Regions from separate parts of the Pontibacter russatus genome, predicted to be linked through region 2. Evidence: riboswitches for the same ligand, from Rfam matches in the RefSeq annotation. Region 2 holds a riboswitch; each other region holds the start of a gene.
The links. A riboswitch is a leader RNA that binds a small molecule or an ion and turns the genes downstream of it on or off. The one in region 2 is predicted to bind S-adenosylmethionine.
Positions count from the first base shown of each region.

Region 1 (7,258 bases), 1.5 Mb from region 2:
CAGCCGGATATGTTTAGCGCTTGTCAAGCGGAGGCTGCTGTATCAGGAGTTCAAATATATAGAATTGAACTTGAAAGTCCGGTTGAAAGTTGTTCAATTTATGCACACCCTCCCAGATGCGGGGGAAGGCTATTTTAGGGGGTAATGCACAGGGTTATCCACACTGCGGCTGACACCTGAAAGCCATATATAAACTTGCTAAAATATTGAAATGTATGTATATAGCGCGCGCTCAGGCGCCTATGCAAACGCAGCGGCCTTGCTGCGGCAGGTTTGGTGTGCATGTACGGAGCCAGGCAGGTGGCGGATGCGGCAGGATGCCGTTGCTGCGCACAGGTTATGCGGGTTTTAGTGCAATTTGTGGATAAGTTTGGCAGCCGACTGGCGGTGTAATTGTTTGCTGCGCAGGAGGTTGGAGTTGTTTTAGACAGGCTGTCCAAGTGCTGGCGCAGATGTGAACAAGGTTATCCACAAAAATGTGTGCGGGGCGGGTGCAAGAGGCAAACAAATTGTGGCACAAGCCATTGTATATATAAAATATGAACCGTACCTTTGCGCTCTAAATCTTTTTAAATATACATTGAAGCTGATGTACGCAATTGTAGAAATCGCAGGTCAACAGACCAAAGTAGAGAGCGGCAAGTTCATCTACGCTAACAAGCTTTCCGGCAATGATGGTGACGCCGTTGAGTTCGCCAATGTTCTTCTTACTGATGATAACGGAACTGTTACGTTGGGCGCTCCTTTCGTGAGCGGTGTTAAAGTGGTTGGTAAAATCCTTGGCAACGTGAAAGGCGACAAAGTGATCGTTTTCAAAAAGAAGAGAAGAAAGGGATATAAGAAGAAGAACGGCCACCGCCAGCACTTCACTAAAGTCCTGATCGAGAGCATTGGATAAGCAGTAAGAAGAAATTTATCGTGAAATCTTTCCGGGCCCGCTTCGCTGACCTGGGTTAAAGTTAAAGAAACATGGCACACAAAAAAGGAGCAGGTAGTTCTAATAACGGCCGCGAGTCGCATTCCAAACGACTTGGTGTTAAAATTTACGGCGGACAGAATATCATCGCCGGGAACATTATTGTAAGACAAAGAGGTACTGCCCATCACCCAAGCGTTAACGTGGGTATCGGTAAAGACCACACCCTGTTCGCGCTGACTGACGGCGTGGTGCAGTTCAAGAAGGGTAAGAAAAACCGTTCTTACGTTTCTGTGCTCCCCAAAGTAGAGGCGGAAGCGTAGGTACAGCAGCAAACTGCCTCGGCAGTAGCGTTAGCGGGAAAGGGTTGCCATATATGGCAACCCTTTCTTTTTTGTGTCAGAGGGCAGTAAATTCCACGGGTTTGCTTTTGCGTGCTGTGGCAGCCTTGCCAGCTCTGCCGCCTTTAAAGTAGGAGACGAGCCCGGTCGCTACGCCAGCCGCCGAGAGCATATAGCCGCTGGGCAGGCTGTAAAAGGATACGGGAATGCTGATGAGCACAATGCAATAGCCTGCCAGCCACAGCAGGCCGAAGACAGCTGGCGAGCTTGCCGGAACCGGTGGTATATAAGCTGTTTTGAAGCCTGCCAGGTGCAGCAGCTTGGGTGCCTCCGCCGCGAGCAGCACCAGGTTCAGCAGCAGGAAGAACGCGAGCACGTACGGGGTGCCCCGCCAGTTTTGGGATATGGTGATGAGCAGGATGTTGAGGACCATAGGCAGCAGGGCAATTGCTCCCAGGGTGCGGTAGCGCAGCGTCAGCAGAAGAAAGCCAACCGTGATTTGCGAGTAGGCGATGAAGCGGGCGAAGAGGCCCAGGCCATATTGCGCCAGCCTGTCCTCCAGCCACACCGGCCCGATGAGCCCCGGAAATTTGTGCTCGAAATACAGCTTGGCCATGCCCGAGGTGAAAAAGATAAGGCCCAGGAACACGCTGGTGCCGTTCAGGAAAATCGTCTTAAAGTGCATCGCGTTCGGGTTTGGTAGCGGCCCTGTAAGCTGGGTTGAGCTTAAAATTTAAGTGTTGGAATTCCGGAGCCTCGGTAAGTAAGTTACCCTTTCCGTTAGAAACATGCGGGCAAACTATATAAACAGGCGCATTCTGTAGACCATCGCCCGAAACGGGCAGTTTTATCACGAAGCGGGCATTCAAACCAGGCGGTGGGCAGTGCCTGGAGCGTACTCATATATAGCTGAAGGAGCCCGCAGAATAATTTAGCGAAACAAAATTTTTATATACTGCCTATATATGCTTAACTTGCAACCTCTTATCAAGAAAGACCGAGGGACAGGGCCCTACGACGTCTTAGCAACCATGTAAGTGCTTGGTGCTAATTCCCTTCCGGACACGGCGTGCCGGAAAAGATAAGAATGTACTCCTCCCCGGTGTCCTTCTTGATAAGCCTAACGCAGCAGACTTATGAGAAGCAAGACGACACCAACCATGACCAACCATCCCATTCATACATTACTGAAGGAGCGTGTGCTCGTGCTGGACGGCGCGATGGGCACCATGATTCAGCGTTACCAGCTTTCAGAGGCCGATTTCCGGGGTGAGCGCTTTGCCGACCACCCCAGCGACCTGAAAGGCAACAACGACCTGCTTTCCATCACCCGCCCCGACATCATCAAGGCCATACACAAAGAGTACCTGGAGGCCGGTGCCGACATCGTGGAAACCAACACCTTCAGCGGCACCCGCATCGCCATGGCCGACTATCACCTGGAGGACCTGGTATATGAGATGAACTACGAATCGGCGAGGCTGGCGCGCGAGGCGGCCGATGAAATCACGGCGCAGAACCCGGATAAACCGCGTTTCGTGGCCGGCGCCATCGGCCCGACCAACCGCACCGCCTCGCTCTCGCCGGACGTGAACAACCCCGGTTACCGCGCCATCACCTTCGACCAGTTGGTGGAGGCATATTACGAGCAGGTGAAGGGCTTGGTAGACGGCGGCTGCGACGTGCTGCTGATAGAAACCGTGTTTGACACGCTGAACTGCAAAGCCGCCCTTTATGCCGCGCAGCAATATGTGCAGTACGGCGGCAAGGAACTGCCCATCATGGTATCCGGCACGATTACCGATGCCAGCGGCCGCACCTTATCCGGCCAGACGGTGGAGGCCTTCTGGAATTCCATCTCCCACGCGCCCATCATCAGCATCGGGTTTAACTGTGCCTTGGGAGCGCGTCAGTTGAAAACCCATATCCAGGAACTTTCCCGCATCGCGGATGTCCACATCAGCGCCTACCCAAATGCCGGTTTGCCGAACGCCTTTGGCGGCTACGATGAGTCTGCGGATGAAATGGGGGCTGTGGTGGAAGAATACCTGCAGGAGGGTTTGGTGAACATACTGGGTGGCTGTTGCGGCACCACACCCGATCATATCCGCCGCATCGCGGAGCTTTCTGCCCAGCACAAACCGCGTGTCGTTCCGGAACTGCCGGCTTATTCGCGCTTCAGCGGCCTGGAGCCACTTACCATCACACCAGAAACGCTGTTCGTGAATGTGGGGGAACGCACCAATGTAACCGGCTCCAAGAAATTCGCGCGCTTGATCGTAGATAGCAAGTTCGAAGAGGCCCTGTCGGTGGCACGGCAGCAGGTAGAGGGCGGTGCCCAGATCATTGACGTGAACATGGACGAGGGCATGTTGGACTCCGAGGAGGCCATGACCAACTTCCTGCACCTGATCGCCTCCGAGCCGGACATCGCCAAGCTGCCCATCATGATCGACTCCTCGAAGTGGACGGTGCTGGAAGCGGGCCTGAAATGTGTGCAGGGCAAGTCCATCGTCAACTCCATCAGCCTGAAAGAGGGCGAAGAGAACTTTAAAGCACAGGCCCGCAAAGTGCGCCAGTACGGTGCCGCCGCCGTGGTGATGGCCTTTGACGAGGAAGGCCAGGCCGACACCCTCGAGCGCAGAATAGAGATATGCGGGCGCGCCTACCGCATTTTAACGGAGGAACTGGGTTTCCCGCCCCAGGACATCATCTTCGACCCGAATATACTGGCCATTGCCACTGGTATAGAAGAGCACAACAACTATGCGGTAGAGTACCTGGAGGCAGTGAAGTGGATAAAGGCCAACCTGCCGCACGCCCTGGTGAGCGGTGGCGTGAGCAACCTGTCGTTCTCGTTCCGGGGCAACGACCTGGTGCGCGAAGCCATGCACACGGTGTTCCTGTACTATGCGGTGCAGGCCGGGATGGATATGGGCATCGTGAACGCCGGTATGATGGGCGTATATGACGAGATTCCCAAAGACCTGCGCGACCTGATTGAAGATGTGATTTTTAACCGCCACCCGGATGCCACGGAGCGGCTGGTTAACTATGCCGATACCATCAAGGGCAAAGGAAAAGCGGCGGCGCAGGCTGATACTGCCTGGCGCGAGGCCCCGGTGGAAGAGCGCCTGAAGCACGCGCTCGTAAAGGGTATTGTAGATTACATCGAGGAAGACACCGAGGAAGCCCGCCAGAGAGCCGTAAAAACGCTGGATGTGATTGAAGGGCCGCTGATGGCCGGTATGACGGTGGTGGGAGACTTGTTCGGTGCGGGCAAAATGTTCCTGCCGCAGGTGGTGAAGAGCGCGCGCGTGATGAAGAAGTCGGTGGCGTACCTGCTGCCCTTTATGGAGAAGGAGAAACTGGCCTCCGACACGTCCAAGTCAACGGCGGGCACCATTCTGATGGCCACCGTGAAAGGCGACGTGCACGACATCGGCAAAAACATTGTGGGCGTGGTGCTGGCCTGTAACAATTATGAGGTGATAGACCTGGGTGTGATGGTGCCGCTGGACAAGATTCTGGCGGAGGCCGAGGCGCAGAAAGTGGATATGATTGGCCTGAGCGGACTGATTACGCCCTCGCTGGATGAGATGACCTATGTGGCGCAGGAGATGGAGCGGCGCGGGCTGAAGATTCCGCTTCTGATTGGCGGCGCTACAACCTCCCGCGTACACACGGCCGTGAAAATAGCGCCGCAGTATAGCGGGCCGGTGGTACACGTACACGACGCCTCCCGCAGCGTGACGGTGGTGGGCAGCCTGCTGGGCAGCAACCGCGATGCCTATATAGCCGAGATAAAAGCAGAGTACCAGAAGCTGCGCGAAGATCACCTGAGCCGTACCAAAGACCGCGCTTTTGCCACCATCGAAGAGGCGCGCGCCAACAAGTTTAAGGTAGACTGGGCGGCCACGCAGCCTGTCAAACCTAGCTTCCTGGGCAGCAAGGCTTTCAATAATTACCCGCTTTCCGAGATTGTGCCCTATATCGACTGGACGCCTTTCTTCCATACCTGGGAACTGAAGCGCCAGTATCCGAAGATTCTGGAGGATGCGGATCTGGGCGTGGAGGCGCGCAAGCTATTTGCCGACGCGCAGCAAATGCTGCAGGAGATTGTAAATAACCAATTGCTGGAGGCGCGTGCGGTGGTGGGTTTATACCCGGCCAATGTGGAGGACGATGATACCATTGAAGTATATAGCGACGATGCCCGTGCCAACGTGCTAACAGAGTTCCACACGCTGCGGCAGCAGGGCAAGAAAGGCGGCAACGTACCGAACATGGCTTTCTCCGATTTTGTGGCTCCGAAGGAAACAGGCATACCCGATTATATAGGTGGCTTTGTGGTGTCCACAGGCTTTGGCATCGAGAAACTCATCGAAAAGTACGAGGCGGATCACGACGACTACCATTCCATTATGGTGAAAGCGCTGGCCGACCGCTTGGCCGAGGCCTTTGCGGAGCTGATGCACGCCAAAGTGCGCAAAGAGCTGTGGGGGTATGCACCGCAGGAGAACCTGGGCAACGAGGAGCTCATCAAGGAGCAGTATCAGGGCATCCGTCCGGCGCCGGGCTACCCCGGCTGCCCCGACCACACCGAGAAAATCACGCTGTTCAACCTGCTGAATGCGGAGGAGCAGTCTGGCGTAACCCTGACGGAGAACCTGGCCATGTACCCGACGGCGGCAGTAAGCGGCCTGTACTTCTCACACCCGGAGTCGCGCTACTTCGGCCTCGGCAAGATAGGGGAAGACCAGGTGGCCGATATGGCCCGCCGCAAGGGCATGCCGCAGGAGGAACTGGAGCGCTGGCTCTCCCCGAACCTCAACTACGAGCCGACGCCGCTGGCACAGCAGGCGGTGTAGATTTACCTCACCCCAGCTCTCTCCTGTTTTTAGGAGAGGGCTGGTGCGAGGTAACCATTTAACAATAAAGCCATTTAACAATATACAAGTTGAAAGTAACAGAGCATTTCAGCAATACAGACAAGACCCAGTTTACCTTTGAAATACTGCCGCCCCTGAAGGGAGAGAACCTGCAGATGCTGTACGAGCACATCGATCCGCTCATGGAGTTCAAGCCGCCGTTCATCGACGTGACCTACCACCGGGAGGAGTATGTGTACAAGCAGCGGGAGAACGGCCTGCTCGAGAAAATCAGCACACGCAAGCGCCCAGGCACGGTAGGCATATGCGCCGCCATCCAGAACCATTACAAGGTGGACACGGTGCCGCACCTGATCTGCGGCGGCTTCAACAAGGAGGAAACAGAGAACGCCCTCATCGACCTGCACTTCTTGGGCATCGACAACGTACTGGTGCTGCGCGGCGACTGCGTGAAAAACGAGTCGCGGTTTGTGCCGGAGCCGGGAGGGCATCATTATGCCACCGAACTGATACAGCAGGTGGTGGGCATGAACAACGGGTGCTACCTGGATGATGAGCAACTGAACACCAGCGGGACAGACTTCTGCATTGGGGTGGCCGGCTACCCCGAGAAGCACTCCGAGGCACCGAACATGAAGGCAGATGTGCGCTGGCTGAAGAAAAAGATTGACCTGGGGGCGGATTATGTCGTGACGCAGATGTTTTTCGACAACCAGAAGTATTTCGATTTTGTGCGGCTTTGCCGCGAGGAAGGCATCAACGTGCCGATTATACCCGGTCTGAAACCCCTGACAACGAAAGCACAGCTCACCATTCTGCCCAGCATCTTCCACATCGATATCCCCAGCGACCTGGCGGATGCGATAGAAAACTGTGCCGACAACAAGGCTGCTGCGCAGGTGGGCGTGGAGTGGGCCATCAAGCAGTCGAAGGAACTGATGCAGTTTGGGGTGCCGTGCCTGCACTACTACTCCATGGGCAAGTCAGGCTCAGTTAGAAAAGTGGCGGAGGCGTTGTTTTAGAAGCGAGAACATATAGAGTTGTATCACAGGAGCGCCACCGCCTGAACAGCGGTGGCGCTCCTGTTTATGCAGCCAGTATACACAGGC
Region 1 is NZ_CP047984.1:2,701,249-2,708,506, reverse strand. Features, by position in the region: gene rplU (50S ribosomal protein L21) at 590-898, shown strand; gene rpmA (50S ribosomal protein L27) at 970-1,239, shown strand; gene GSQ62_RS10860 (hypothetical protein) at 1,316-1,942, opposite strand; SAM riboswitch class I at 2,239-2,345, shown strand; gene metH (methionine synthase) at 2,394-6,128, shown strand; gene metF (methylenetetrahydrofolate reductase [NAD(P)H]) at 6,218-7,171, shown strand.
Region 1: linked by a shared signal. The riboswitch ahead of metH (methionine synthase) and the one ahead of GSQ62_RS04835 (phosphoadenylyl-sulfate reductase) in region 2 are both predicted to bind S-adenosylmethionine.

Region 2 (7,258 bases):
GCTCTCCTGAGATTGGCGGCCACAACGCAGGCGCCCGCCCGATGGAGCTGCTGCTGATGGGACTCGGCGGTTGCAGCGCCATCGACATCATCCAGATACTCAAGAAGCAGCGCCAGCAAATCGATTCGTTCCGCATTAAAGTAACGGCAGTGCGGGAGGCCGGGGCGGTGCCCTCCCTGTTCAAAGAGATTCATGTGCATTTTACGCTGAGAGGCCCGCTGGAAGAAGAGCGGGTAGGAAAAGCAGTCAGCCTCTCGATGGACAAGTACTGCTCAGTAGCCGCCATTCTATATAAAACCGCCACCATCACGCACAGCTTTGAAGTGGTGGCAGGCTGAGGAGCCAGCTATATATAAATCTATTCAGGCATATATAAAAGAGGCCGCTGCAGGATTACCCGCAGCGGCCTCTTTTATATATGGTTGGTCTAAGACCTCTCAGTGTCTATGCTTTAAATCATGTAATTGAGCTCACTCTCATGCGACACCGTAGCTACCATGCCAGCCCCCACCGTGGTGTAGGAAGTTTCATCTACCAGGATAAAGCCGCCGTTGGAGCGGTTCTTCAGGTACGGGTCCACCAGCAGGGGTGTGGCGGTGCGCACCTGCACACGGCAAACGTCATTTAACTGCACCTGGTCCACGTCCTCGATGCGGTCAAGGGTGTTTACATCCACCTTGTACTGTATCTGCCGGATAACGGCGCGCGTTTCGGTGGCGTTGTGGCGAAGCAGCAGCTTAGCGCCCGGCTTCAGCGCCTTTGCGTCCATCCAGCAAACCAGCGCCTCAAACTCCTTCGTCACGTCCAGTTCCTCTTCCTGCTTCACAATCACGTCGCCGCGGCTGATGTCCACGTCATCCTCCAGTTGCAGCACCACCGACTGCGGCGCAAATGCTTCCTCTAACACCTTGCCGCCCAGTTCCACCGACTTGACAGTAGATGTCTGGCCCGATGGCAGCACGATCACCTTATCGCCTTTGCGGTAGATGCCGCTGATTACCTTGCCGGCATAGCCCCGGTAGTCGTGGTGCTCGTGTGTGTGCGGGCGTATCACGTACTGCACCGGGAAACGGGAATCGTCCAGGTTAAAGTCCTGCGACACAGGCACCTGCTCCAGATGCTCCAACAGGCTCGGGCCGTTGTACCACGGCATGGCCGCGGATCGGTCCACGATGTTGTCGCCTTTCAGGGCGCTCACCGGAATAAACGTGATGTCTTTGGATGTCAGCTTCTTGGAGAACTTCCGGTAGTCCTCTACAATCTGGTTATATACGTTTTCATCAAAACCAACCAGGTCCATTTTGTTGATGCAGATAACCAGGTGCGGAATGCCCAGCAAAGAAGAGATGATGGAGTGGCGGCGCGTCTGCTCCTGCACGCCATGGCGCGCGTCTACCAGTATAATGGCCAGGTTGGAGTTAGAGGCACCCGTCACCATGTTGCGGGTATACTGGATATGGCCCGGCGCATCGGCGATGATAAACTTGCGGCGCGGCGTGTTGAAATACTTGTAGGCCACGTCGATAGTGATGCCCTGCTCACGCTCCGCCTTCAGGCCGTCCGTCAGCAGCGACAGGTCTACCTCGCCGTCCTCGTTTACCCTGCCGGAGCTTTCAATTGCCTCCAGTTGGTCTATGTATATCTGCTTGGTGTCGTACAGCAAGCGGCCGATGAGGGTGCTTTTTCCGTCGTCCACGCTGCCTGCGGTAATAAATCGTAATATATCCATCTTAAAAGTATCCTCCTTTTTTTCGGTCCTCCATGGCGGTTTCCGACAGTTTGTCGTCAATGCGGGTAGCGCCGCGCTCGCTTATTTTTGATTCTATGATTTCAGCGATCACCGAGTCGATGTCGAAGGCGATGGACTCCACGGCGGCAGTACAGGTCATATCCCCTACAGTGCGGAAACGCACCTGGCGCTTCACCACCTCGTCTTCCGGCTCGCGGTAAATAAAGTCCGACCAGGCCATCAGCTTGCCGTCGCGGATCAGGCAATCGCGCTCATGCGTGAAGTAGATGTTGGGCAGGGTGATTTCCTCACGCTTGATGTAGTTCCACACGTCCAACTCCGTCCAGTTGCTGATCGGGAAGGCGCGCACGTTCTCACCCAGGCTGATACGGCCGTTGTAGATGTTCCAGAGCTCGGGGCGCTGGCGCTTCGGGTCCCACTGGCCGAACTCGTCGCGTACCGAGAAGATGCGCTCCTTGGCGCGGGCCTTCTCCTCGTCGCGGCGGGCCCCGCCGATACAGGCGTCAAACCCGAATTCCTCGATGGTCTCCAGCAGGGTATAGGTCTGCAGGCCGTTGCGGCTGGCATAGCGGCCCACCGGCTCCGTGAGGTTCTGCTTTTTGATGGTGTCCTCTACGTGGCGCACAATCAGTTTCTCGCCCAGCCTCTCCGCCAGCTCGTCGCGGTACCGGATGGCCTCCGGGAAGTTGTGGCCCGTGTCGATGTGTACCAGCGGGAACGGGAACTTGCCCGGCCGGAAAGCCTTCTCGGCCAGACGCACCAGCGTGATGGAGTCTTTGCCGCCTGAAAACAGGAGAGCCGGTTTCTGGAACTGGCCCGCTACCTCGCGCATGATATGGATGGCTTCCGCCTCCAGCTGGTCGAGGTAATCTAAATATCTCTTCGTCATATTTTAATTGTTCAATTGCTGTATTGTTAAATTGTTGAAAATTCAGGTATATGCTTCCAACCATTTAACAATCAAACCATTTAGCCTTTTAATTAACGTGCGTGCAGCCCGCACTCTTTCTTGGAGTCGCTCTCCCACCACCAGCGTCCTGCCCGGAAGTCCTCACCCTCGGCGATGGCGCGGGTGCAGGGGGCGCAGCCGATGCTCACAAAGCCTTTGTCGTGCAGCGGGTTGTAGGGGATATGGAGCTGGCGCACGGCCTCACGCACGGCGTCGAAAGACCAGGTCAGGAGCGGGTTGTACTTGATCATCTGGAAACCCGGGTCCCACTCCAGCAGCTGCAGGTCGTGGCGGGCGTCGGACTGCTCGGCCCTGATGCCGGTAATCCAGAGTTGCACACCCTGCAGCGCGCGCTTCAGCGGCTCCACCTTCCGGATATAGCAGCACTGCTTGCGGTTCTCCACCGAAGCGTAAAAGCTGAGCGTGCCTTTCTCTGTCACCATCTGCTCCACGGCCTCGTGCTGCGGGAAAAAGACCTCTATCTTTTTGCCGTAGTGCTCGTTGGTTTTGTGCAGCAGGTTGTAGGTTTCGTTGAAGAGGCGGCCGGTGTCCAGTGAGAAAACGCGGATCGGCAGGTTGTTCTCGAATATATAATGCGTGATGAGCTGATCCTCGATGCCGAGGCTGGAGGAGAAAGCGATCTGCCCCGGAAACTGGGCGGCCAGTATGGCGAGGCTCTCTTCTATGCTTTTGCCCTCCAGCAGGCCGAGCAGGGCCGGCATCTTGGTTTCTAAAGCTGATATCTGACTCATGTTGAAATATTAAATCTTAGTGGGTGTTCGTATATATGCCTTGCCTATATCCCTGTGGTATAACCAGTTCCGTTGCTCGCCCGTGCAAATTAAGCCAAAGGGCGGCGTTGCCTGATGAATAACCGAAACAGCATGGGAAAAAGGAACACCTTGCGGCGCAAAAGTACTGAGGGGTTGCATCTGAGGCAACAGATCCGGCAAGTTAGCAGCACTGCATACAGCAGCAACAACAGTAAAAAGCAGGGGTGTTGCGGAAATATGCCGAGGCAGGAAGGGTGGCAGCAAGGTGGCTACCGGAAACAAAAGGCGATGTGTAAGCTGTAGTTTGCATTATATCTTAAATTTATATGCTCCCGCCCCGCGGGATAGGACTTGGCACCTTCCCAAACGGGTGGTTGCCAGAGGGTCTTGGAGCCTATTCTCTCGCCTCTTCTATATAAATTTTACTGACGCTCAGGTCAATTATTAGTCAATTCGTAATTGAAGTACAAATTTAAGGCTTTTTTTGTTCAACTGCCTACTATGTAAGCGAAAATAAATTAACCGGGGCAGCAAAACCGAAGGCGCCGCCCCGGCTTTGGCAGCCGTCAGGCGGACAGCCGGGCCACGTACTTCACCAGCGAACGCTTGGCGATGGGCAGCAGCGAGTGCTCCAGGGGCACCGGTATCCGAGACACCACGGCAAAGGTGGCGGGGTTTGGCAGCGCCTGCCGTTCGCGCAGCAGCTGCCCCTTCAGGTTTTCGTGCGTCTGGGCCAGCCCGCGGCGCACTGTCTGCAGCAGCTGTGTGTTTATGCCCCTGTACTTTTCGTACGCGTTCTCAAAAACGGTCATGCGGTATATATAAACATGCGTTTCCTTGCCCGGGAAAGCATCCAGGAACAGATAGCCTTCGTCGTGGTACATGGGCGTGATGCCGACGGGGCTGATTTCGAGGTGGCGCTCCACAAAATCATACAGTTCCTGCCCAGACGCCACCGTCTGGTTGAAGCGCGGCGCGGCGTACGCGATAATCTCCTCGATCTGCTGCATCGTTTCGTCGTCTTCCACAATCTTCTGGTACACCAGCTCCAGCTTTTCGAAATCGGCGCGGCTGATGCGCTTGGGGAACGTCTCGTAGACCAGTTGCTTGTGCTCCTTCACCTGCAGCAGGTGGCGGTAGTGCATGATCAGGTCCGACAAGACGGGGTAGAGGCGGCGCTGGCCGAACTCGGTTTTGGCGGCTTTGAGGTAGGCCAGCAGCATGTACTTTTTGTACTCAAAATCGATGAGCCCCTCTGTAAGCCAGTTGATAGGTAGGGTTTTCATAAGCCTCCAACTTAATAGATTTTTTCTAAGAAACTGTTTCAGAACCTAAATGGGGTGAATAAATAAAGTTCTCACTTTGGTTAGGAAAGTTGAACGACCAACTATTCAAAACCTAGGTGATCACCAACTAAAAGAAAGAAAAAGGGGGCAGATATCCAAGCGACATGAGTAAGAAGGGCTGGGAGAGATTCAAACAGGCCCTCCCAGTTGTAAAAACCCCCAGCAAGCGGGGCGGCCGGCCCCCCTGCGGATTTAACAGAAGCATTGAACGCTATATTCTATATGGTGAAAACGGCTGCAGCTGGCGCAGCTTGCCGCATGACTTTCCCCGCTGGCAAACGGTCTATGGCTACTTCAGCCAGTGGAGCAAGGACGGCAGTTGGGAGGCGATCAATGCTTTTCTGGGCGAGAAGGCGCGCGTCAAATCAGGCTGCACAGCATAGGCTGGTGCTGGCAGGTGGTGCTGCGCACAGACGGTGCGAAAGGCTTCAAAGTGCTGCCGCGAAGGTGGGTGGTGGAGAGAACCCTCGCCTGGATGCTACATGCCAGGTGCCTGGTAAGGACTATGAGAAAAACAGAGTGAACTACCAAAGCATGAGCTATATTGCCATGATTACAATACTTATTAAAAGGCTTTAGTAGGTTTTACAACAGCCTCTCAGATACACCTGTTGTATGTGAACGTTTTAAAATAGGTTTACTTACAGGCTGACTCTGAAGCCGGATACTTGAGCGCCAGACATCACAAAAAAGAAGAAGCGGGCTGTAAGGCCCGCTTCTTCTTTTAAAAGTAAAAACAATTAACAATCAGCAACCAGCAATCCAACTTACTGGTTCTGCTCCAGCAGGTTCAGGAGGAATGCGTATTGCAGGGCTGTCTCTTTGTAGCGCTCGAAGCGGCCGGAGGCGCCGCCGTGCCCGGCCTCCATGTTGGTGTGCAGCAGCAGCATGTTGTCGTCCGTCTTCATCTCGCGGAGCTTGGCCACCCATTTGGCGGGTTCCCAGTACTGCACCTGCGAATCGTGGAGGCCGGTGGTGACGAGCATGTTCGGATAAGCCTTGGCTTCCACGTTGTCATAGGGTGAGTAAGACAGCATGTAGTCGTAGTACTGCTTTTCGGCGGGGTTGCCCCACTCGTCAAACTCGCCTGTCGTCAGTGGAATGCTGGTGTCGAGCATCGTCGTCACCACATCCACGAACGGCACGGCCGCCAGCACGCCTTTGAACAGCTCGGGGCGCATGTTCACCACGGCGCCCATCAGCAAACCACCGGCGCTGCCGCCCTGGGCAAACAGCTTGTCGGGATTGGTGTACCGCTGCTCAATCAGGTACTCCGCGACGTCAATAAAGTCGGTGAAAGTGTTCTTTTTCTTCAGCAGCTTGCCGTTCTCGTACCACTGGCGGCCCATTTCCTGGCCCCCGCGTATATGGGCGATGGCATACACAAAGCCCCTGTCCAGCAGGCTGAGGCGCACCGAGCTGAAGCCGGGGTTCATGCTGTTGCCGTATGAGCCGTAGCCATATAGCAGCGTCGGGTTCTGCCCGTTCAGCTCAAGCCCCTTGCGGTACACCAGCGACACCGGGATTTTGGTGCCGTCGTCGGCAGTGGCGAAAATGCGCTTTGCCTCATAGTTCTCCGGGTCGAAATCGCCTACCACCTCCTGGCGCTTCAGCAGCTCGCGCTCCTTCGTCTCCATGTTATAATCGTAGGTTGAGCTTGGTGTGGTGAGGGAGCTGTACTCAAAGCGCAACTCTTTGCTGTCGAAGTCGGGATTGGTGCTGATGTAGGCGGTGTAAGCCTCCTCATCGAAGTCTATATAATAATCCGTTTTCGGGTCGTTCCACTTCTTCACCCTGATTTGGGAGAGGCCGTCTTTGCGCTCCTGCAGGGCCAGGTAATCCCTGAAAATCTCGATGCCCTCCAGCAGCACGTTCTCGCGGTGCGGCACCACTTCCTTCCAGTTGGCTTTGCCCGGCTTGCTTACCGGTGTCTGCATCAGCTTGAAGTTAGTCGCACCGTCCTTGTTCGTGACGATATAAAACTTATCGCCGAAGTGGTCCACGCTGTACTCCAGGCCGCGCTCGCGGGGCTGTATCACCTTAAACACGCCGTTCGGCTTGTCCGCGTCCAGAAAACGATACTCGTTCGAGAGCGTGCTGCCGCTGCCGATGATGATATAGTCGTCGGATTTGGTTTTGTAGACATAGGTGCTGAAGGTCTCGTCTGCCTCGTGGTATACCTCCTTGTCCTGGGCGGCAGGCGTGCCCAGCGTGTGCTTGAAGATTTTGAAAGAGCGCAGCGCCGGGTCCTTCATGGTGTAGAACACGGTTTTGTTGTCGTTGCCCCACACGGCGCTGCCGGTGGTGTTGGGAATGGCGTCGGGCAGCAGCTTGCCTGTCTTCAGGTCTTTGAAGCGGATGTTGTATTTGCGGCGGCTCACGGTGTCTTCGCCGAAGGCCAGCAACTGGTTATTGGGGCTCACATCCATGCCGGCGGCGG
Region 2 is NZ_CP047984.1:1,164,180-1,171,437, reverse strand. Features, by position in the region: gene GSQ62_RS04850 (OsmC family protein) at 1-338, shown strand, start outside; gene GSQ62_RS04845 (sulfate adenylyltransferase subunit 1) at 452-1,729, opposite strand; gene cysD (sulfate adenylyltransferase subunit CysD) at 1,731-2,639, opposite strand; gene GSQ62_RS04835 (phosphoadenylyl-sulfate reductase) at 2,732-3,451, opposite strand; SAM riboswitch class I at 3,792-3,894, opposite strand; gene GSQ62_RS04830 (hypothetical protein) at 4,039-4,758, opposite strand; gene GSQ62_RS04825 (transposase) at 4,923-5,201, shown strand; gene GSQ62_RS04815 (S9 family peptidase) at 5,586-7,258, opposite strand, start outside.

Region 3 (7,258 bases), 1.6 Mb from region 2:
GCAATCTATCAAATGGTACTGGTTGTCAATGGATAGAACCTGCGCGGTATGGTGTCTGTTTGCCGAGGGTGTGGCCGACGAACTGCCCAGTATCCTGAGTTCGAAATCCACAGCGGGCGGCTTCCTTAGTCTTCTTTGTTGGTCAGGTCCTGCTCAATCTCATGCAGAAACACGCGGTCAATGGCCTCTTCTACCGTTGGCAGGATATTCAGCACAGACTCCAGCTTTGATATTGTGATCAGCTTCATCACATGGTCCTGCAGGCCGGTCAGAATCAGCAGCCCGCTGGAGGAGTTGCACAGGCGGTTGGCGATCAGAATGGAGCTCAGGCCTGAAGAATCGGTGTATTTTACGTTGCTCAGGTCAAGAATCAGGTTGGTGATCCCTTCGGCATTCAACTTCACGAACTCAGACTTCAAATCCGGCGCAATGGAAGTGTCCAGCTTCTTCTCGTCAATCGTGATAATTGTATAGTTTTCCTTCTTATCAATCGTATACTTCATAGATCTACCAGTAAACATTTAGATGCGAATGTACCAAAAAGTACTTTAATATTCTCTATTTTCGGTGCTAAAATTATTGTTTCGAATGTGCTCCTCTATCCGGTTAAGCACGTTTTCGTAGCTGCTTTTCACAAACTTCCGGCCTGTGAAAACCTCATACAGCTCGATGTAGCGCTCTGAGATACCAGCCACGATGGCATCCGTCATTTCCGGCACCGTCTGGCCCTCCTGGCCCTGAAAGCCGTTCTCGATCAGCCACTGCCGCACAAACTCTTTCGACAGCTGCCTTTGCGGCTCCCCCTTCTCCTGCCGTTCCTCGTAGCCTTCGCTGTAGAAGTAACGGGAGGAGTCGGGGGTATGGATTTCGTCGATCAGGTAAATTTTACCGTCATGGCTGCCAAACTCGTATTTTGTATCAACCAGAATCAGTCCGTGCTGTGCTGCAAGTTCCGTGCCGCGGGCATATAACGCTCGCGTATATTGCTCTAAGATACTATATTCCTGCTCCGATACAAGTCCTTTGGCCATAATCTCATCCCGCGTAATATCCTCATCGTGTCCTTCACCGGCTTTGGTGGTGGGCGTCAGGATGGGCGCGGGCAGCTTGTCGTTCTCGCGCAGGCCCTCGGGCAGCGCCACGCCGCATATGCTTCGCCTGCCAGCCCTGTACTCGCGCCAGGCATGCCCTGCCAGGTAGCCCCTGATGACCATCTCCACTTTGTAGGGCTCACACCTGTAGCCAACCGTCACGTTCGGGTCCGGCGTCGAGAGCACCCAATTGGGCACAATATCGGAAGTGGCTCTCAGGTTCAGGCTGGCTATCTGGTTCAGCACCTGCCCCTTGTAAGGGATGGCGCGCGGCAGCACCACATCAAACGCCGAGATGCGGTCGGTTGCTACAATAGCCAGCTTGTCATCGAAAAAGTAGACGTCGCGAACTTTACCCCTGTAAAAGCCGGTTTGACCGGCAAACGAGAAATTGGTTTCTTTAATGGCCTCCATTTAGTCGGTGTCGTAGTAGACGGGCAAAGTTAACTATATTTTGGAGGCCTGGAAATATTTCAGAGTCTTGTTGCGGGGCAGGATGTGGCAAGGGGGATATGGGTTCCGTTTCATGTTGGATTATACTGTGGCCGGATGCATCAGGTTTTATACTATAGAAGCTATCATTAGTATTAATGCAAGTAGCTTGAGGTATGTGCCTATATATGTTGCAACACCTTTAATAGCCGCAGCTGAACCCCGGGGTTCAGCTGCGGCCCCGGCAACGAAAGCGGCAGAAGGCCCTACGACGAGAAAGAAAGTGCAGCAGATACAAAAAACGCTGTTTTTATTTGGATTTGCTTTTTTCGCGCTTTATCATTGTAACATCAAGTCAAGCATCCCTTCGGGAATTTGATTTATAAAGAAGAGTGGAGAGACAGGCTCTGGGAAACTCTAGCAACCTAACTACCGAAGTTAAGGTGCTAATTCCTGATTCCGGAACACCCGGAAGGATATAAATTGATACGAACATGAATAAGGGGACCAAGCCTACACAGCACAGTTTATTTTTTTCGCCAGCGGAAACACCGGCACGAAGCACTGGCTTTGCTTCTGCCGGTGCCGCCATGATACGCACGCCCCTGTGCGGCATGTGGTGTTGTTGCATCTGCTGACAAGCCGGGCAACTGCCGCCTCCCTCCGTCACCCGCTGGCTTTGGCCCGCCATCCATGAGCTTTGGCGAAAACCGCTTTCTAAACCAACATTCAAATCCATAAACTGAACAGCCATGTCAAAAACACTGCACTTCGAAACTTTACAAATACACGCCGGCCAGGAAGTTGACCCAACCACGCAGTCACGCGCCGTGCCGATTTACCAGACCACTTCTTACGCTTTCAAAAACGCGGAGCACGGGGCCAACCTGTTCGCCCTCAAAGAATTCGGCAATATCTATACCCGCATCATGAACCCCACAACGGATGTGTTTGAGAAGCGCATGGCGGCCCTGGAGGGGGGCGTGGCAGCAGTGGCGGTGGCTTCCGGCATGGCGGCCCAGTTCCTCGCGCTCACTAACATACTGGCGGCCGGGGATAATTTTATCACCAACAGCTACCTGTATGGCGGCACCTACAACCAGTTCAAGGTGTCCTTCAAGCGGCTGGGCATCGAGGCCCGCTTCGCCGCAACTGACAAGGCCGAGGACTATGAGAAGTTGATTGACGAAAACACCAAGGCCATCTATACCGAAACGATTGGCAACCCGCGCTTCAACGTTCCGGATTTTGAGGCGCTGGCGGCGCTGGCGAAGAAGCACGGCCTTCCGCTGGTGGTGGACAACACCTTTGGCGCGGGCGGCTACCTTTTCCGCCCGATTGAGCATGGCGCGAACGTGGTGGTGGAGGCCGCTACAAAATGGATTGGCGGCCACGGCACTAGCATCGGTGGCGTGATTGTGGATGGGGGCAACTTTAACTGGGGCAACGGCAAGTTTCCGCAGTTTTCGGAGCCTTCTGAGGGCTACCACGGCCTGAATTTCTGGGAGGTGTTCGGGGCAGACGGCCCCTTCGGCAACATTGCCTTTGCTATCCGCGCCCGTGTAGAGGGCCTACGCGATTTCGGCCCGGCGCTCAGTCCGTTCAATTCCTTCCTGCTGCTGCAGGGCCTGGAGACACTCTCGCTGCGCGTGGAAAGAACCGTAGAGAACGCCATGGAACTGGCCAGATGGCTGGAGCAGCACGAGCAGGTGGAGGCAGTGAACTACCCCGGCCTGGAGCGCAGCGAGTACCACCAACTGGCGAAGAAATACCTGAAGCGCGGTTTCGGCGGGGTGCTGTCTTTCACGCTGAAAGGAGAGAAGCAGCAGGCGGAGACTTTTGTGAACAGCCTCGAACTGGTGAGCCACCTGGCCAACGTAGGCGATGCGAAGACGCTGATCATTCACCCGGCCTCCACCACACACCAGCAACTTTCGGACGCCGAGCAACTGAACGCAGGGGTGGAGCCCACGCAACTGCGCGTATCTCTCGGCATTGAGCACATCGACGACATCAAGGCAGATTTTGAGCAGGCCTTTTCCAGGGTGCGTGAGTCGCAGCCAAAGGCGGCATTATAATTCAATTCGCAAGCATGCCATCACATCACGTTTTTCATTATAACGATACCTTCAGGCTGGAGACCGGCGCGGCGCTGCCTGGTTTCCAGCTTGCCTATACCACCTACGGCACCCTGAACGAGCAGCGCGACAACGTGGTGTGGGTGTGCCACGCCCTCACGGGCAGCTCCGACTTCACCGACTGGTGGTGCGACCTGTTTGGCGAAGGGAAGCTGTATGACCCGCGGGAGTGGTTTGTGGTATGCGCGAACGCACTGGGTGGCTGCTACGGCTCTACCGGCCCGCTCAGCCTGAACCCCCAGACGCAGCGACCCTACTACCATGCCTTTCCGCAGGTGACGAACCGGGACGTGGTGGCTGCCTTTGACTTGCTGCGGCTGGAGATGGGGCTGGCGCGGGTGCATACCCTGATTGGCGGTTCGCTGGGCGGGCAGCAGGCCCTGGAGTGGACGCTGCTGCAGCCGGGCGTGTTCGAGCGACTGGTGCATGTGGCCTCCAACGCACGCCACTCGCCCTGGGGAATCGCCTTCAACGAGAGCCAGCGCATGGCCATCCGGCAGGACCCCAGCTGGGCCACCGACACGGAGGCTGCAGGCAGGGAGGGGCTCAAAACGGCGCGGGCCATTGCCATGCTTTCTTACAGGCACTACGACACCTACGCCGCCACCCAGCAGGAAAAGGACGAAAGCGCCCTGGACAATTTCAGGGCTGCCAGTTACCAGGTGTACCAGGGCGAGAAGCTGGCGAATCGGTTTAATGCCTATACATATTTTCTACTCTCCAAAGCCATGGACTCGCACGACGTGGGCCGTGGGAGGGGAGGGCTGGAGAAGGCGCTCGCGCAGCTGAAGACCCGCTGCCTCTTTGTGGGGGTGGACACGGACATCCTCTTTCCGGTGGAGGAGCAGCGCTTCCTGCACGAACATGTGGGCGGCTCCTCTTTTTACCTCATCCGCTCCAACTACGGGCATGACGGCTTTCTGGTGGAGTTTCCGCAGCTAAAGGAGGCGGTGACGCAATTTTACCGGCAAGATGAAAAAGTAGCGGCAGTAGGTTATGCGCGGCAGGAGCACTAAAGGCATTGGTTATCTGGGCATTGCCTGATTTCATATATCAGCCACTCAGCCCATATATGATTAGAGCAGGCGAAGCTACATTTGCGCGTGAATAGCCTGATGGGCCATCAAATTTGGCATGAGCGAATGAGCGTCTTTTGCGGGATGGCGTAATTGGCACAAGCAGCAGTAGATTGAGCGCCTATGCCTGCTCTTCTATAGGTTGAGGAGGGGGTTAACGTCTCTCTTGCAGCAGTTAACAGAGATATATTGACCAGGTTCATACATGCCAGTTTATACCTTGATTATTTCCTGTTCTGCACAGCCTTTTAAAGAATAGGACAATTGCAATATCAAGAATCCATTTAGTTTGATATTTTGTAGCTGAAAAGCTTTTTTGACCGTACATATAAGCAGATTGATGGCGCTTATCTGTACGGACATGAAAAAAAATCTAACGCTCTACTTCACCTGCTTTCTGTTTCTTTTTGCATTCTCATCCTGCAGGCAGGATGGGCCTGCCCCCATACGCAATGTAAAGGCCGGGCCTAAGCTATTAAGAGCACAGGCAGGAAGCTCATTTACAAATTACGCTTACATTTCCAACCAAAAGCAAAAGAGCCTTGGCAGCGTGTACACGAAGCAGGTGCTGGTGGCCTTTGCAAGCGGCCTGTCAGCCGAGCAGGAGCAGGCTATACTGGCACAGTATGGCTTTGTGAAGGAGGCAGCAGCAGAACAGGTGGCCATGAGTTCCGGGCAGTTGCACCGCGTGGCGCTTGCAGACGGGTTAAACCCAGGCCAGGTAGAAGTGGCTTTGCAGGAACTGGCAGGCAACCCTCAAATCACTTATGCCGCCCCTTTTTTCATGAACGGCGATGAGCTGCTTGGCTTAACGAATGAGGCCCTGGTTACAGTGGAGGCAGGAGGGAAGGAGCACTTACAGGAACTGGCGAAGCAATTCAATGCGGAGGTGCTGCCGTCTAACGGCAGCAATTTATATATAGTAAAGCTAGACGACAACTCACAGGGCAATGCACTTGCTTTCGTAAACTACCTGCAGGGCAAAAAGGGAATTGTGCAGGCAGAGCCTGATTTTGTCGTGTCGCTGAGCCGGTAGTTAAAGCAGTATGGCCAGCGGCACAAGCCCCAGGTATAAATGGCCATGAGTTGCACCCGGAGTATTCGGAGCATTAATGGAGTTAATCCTATATAAACAGGCAGCCCCGGCACTCAGGTGTCGGGGCTGCCTGTTTATATAGGTCCGCACGCTTCTTAGGGCATATATATGGCCTTCGCTTTGTCGCGCAGGTTGTAGGCCGAAGACATCACCTCGCCGTAGGCACCTGCGGTCCGGATGGCAATCAAATCACCTCTCTTGGTTTCCGGCAGCAGCACGGCTTTCCCGAAGCAGTCAGACGATTCGCAGATAGGGCCCACCACATCGTAGCGCACCTCGCCTCTGCCGCTGCTCAGGTTCTCTATCTTGTGGTAAGACTGGTACAGCGCGGGGCGGATCAGCTCGGTCATGCCGGCATCCAGGATGGCGAAGTTCGTGTTCTGCCCGTTTTTGATATATAACACCTTGGAGATGAGCGTGCCACACTGCGCCACCAGCGCGCGGCCCAGTTCGAAATGCACTTCCTGCCCAGGCCTTACTTCCAGGAACTGGTCGAACAGCCCGAAATAAGCCTCAAAGTCAGGCACAGGCTGCTGCTCCGGGTGGTAGTAATCCACACCCAGGCCGCCGCCCACGTTGATGTGCTGCAGGCTCACGTTGCGTGAGGCAAACCACTCCTGAAACTCATTCACCCGCGTACACAGGTTCCGGAACACCGAGAGGTCCGTGATCTGGGAGCCGATATGGAAGTGGATGCCGATGAGGTTTATATGCTCCAGTTGCTGCAACTGTGCCAGCACCTGCTCCAGTTCCCAGGCGTTTATGCCGAACTTGTTCTCCTCCAGGCCGGTCGTGATATACTTGTGCGTGTTGGCGTTCACGTTCGGGTTGATGCGCAGCGCAATGCGGGCTATTTTCCCCTTTTTCCCAGCCAGCTCGTTCAGCACCTCCAGCTCGTGGCCCGACTCGCAGTTGAAGCAGAAAATGTCCTGGTCCAGTGCATAGTTTATCTCGTCGTCCGATTTCCCCACCCCCGCAAATACCACCTGCTCCGGCGCGAAGCCGTTCACGATAGCGGCTTTTATCTCGTTTCCGCTCACGCAGTCGGCCCCGAAGCCATGGCGGCGCATCTCGTCCAGCACGGGTTCGTTGGCGTTTGCCTTCAGGGCATAATGCACATAGAAGTTATACTTGCCGGCTTCCTGCTTTGCGGCCTGCAGCGTCTGGCGCAGCAGGTTTAGGTCGTAGGCATAGAAAGGAGTGGGATGCTGTTGCAACTCCTCCAGGTTCAGGTTAAGCATTTGATGTGTTCCTGTCAAAAATTCCCTCGTTCAGTTTTGTGAGCGCCTCCACTTTTTTGCTGGTGTCTATCAGCACGCTGATGTTGCTTCTGCTTCCGCCGAAAGAGATCATGCGGAGCGGAATGTCCTTCAGCGACTCGAATATCTTCAGGCTGGAGCCACTGTTTTTGGCGATGAAGTCGCC
Region 3 is NZ_CP047984.1:4,536,874-4,544,131, forward strand. Features, by position in the region: gene GSQ62_RS18805 (ribonuclease Z) at 1-111, opposite strand, end outside; gene GSQ62_RS18810 (STAS domain-containing protein) at 126-503, opposite strand; gene GSQ62_RS18815 (phosphoribosylaminoimidazolesuccinocarboxamide synthase) at 549-1,505, opposite strand; SAM riboswitch class I at 1,901-2,008, shown strand; gene GSQ62_RS18820 (O-acetylhomoserine aminocarboxypropyltransferase/cysteine synthase family protein) at 2,276-3,601, shown strand; gene metX (homoserine O-acetyltransferase MetX) at 3,616-4,677, shown strand; gene GSQ62_RS18830 (hypothetical protein) at 5,099-5,773, shown strand; gene lysA (diaminopimelate decarboxylase) at 5,929-7,074, opposite strand; gene GSQ62_RS18840 (aspartate kinase) at 7,067-7,258, opposite strand, start outside.
Region 3: linked by a shared signal. The riboswitch ahead of GSQ62_RS18820 (O-acetylhomoserine aminocarboxypropyltransferase/cysteine synthase family protein) and the one ahead of GSQ62_RS04835 (phosphoadenylyl-sulfate reductase) in region 2 are both predicted to bind S-adenosylmethionine.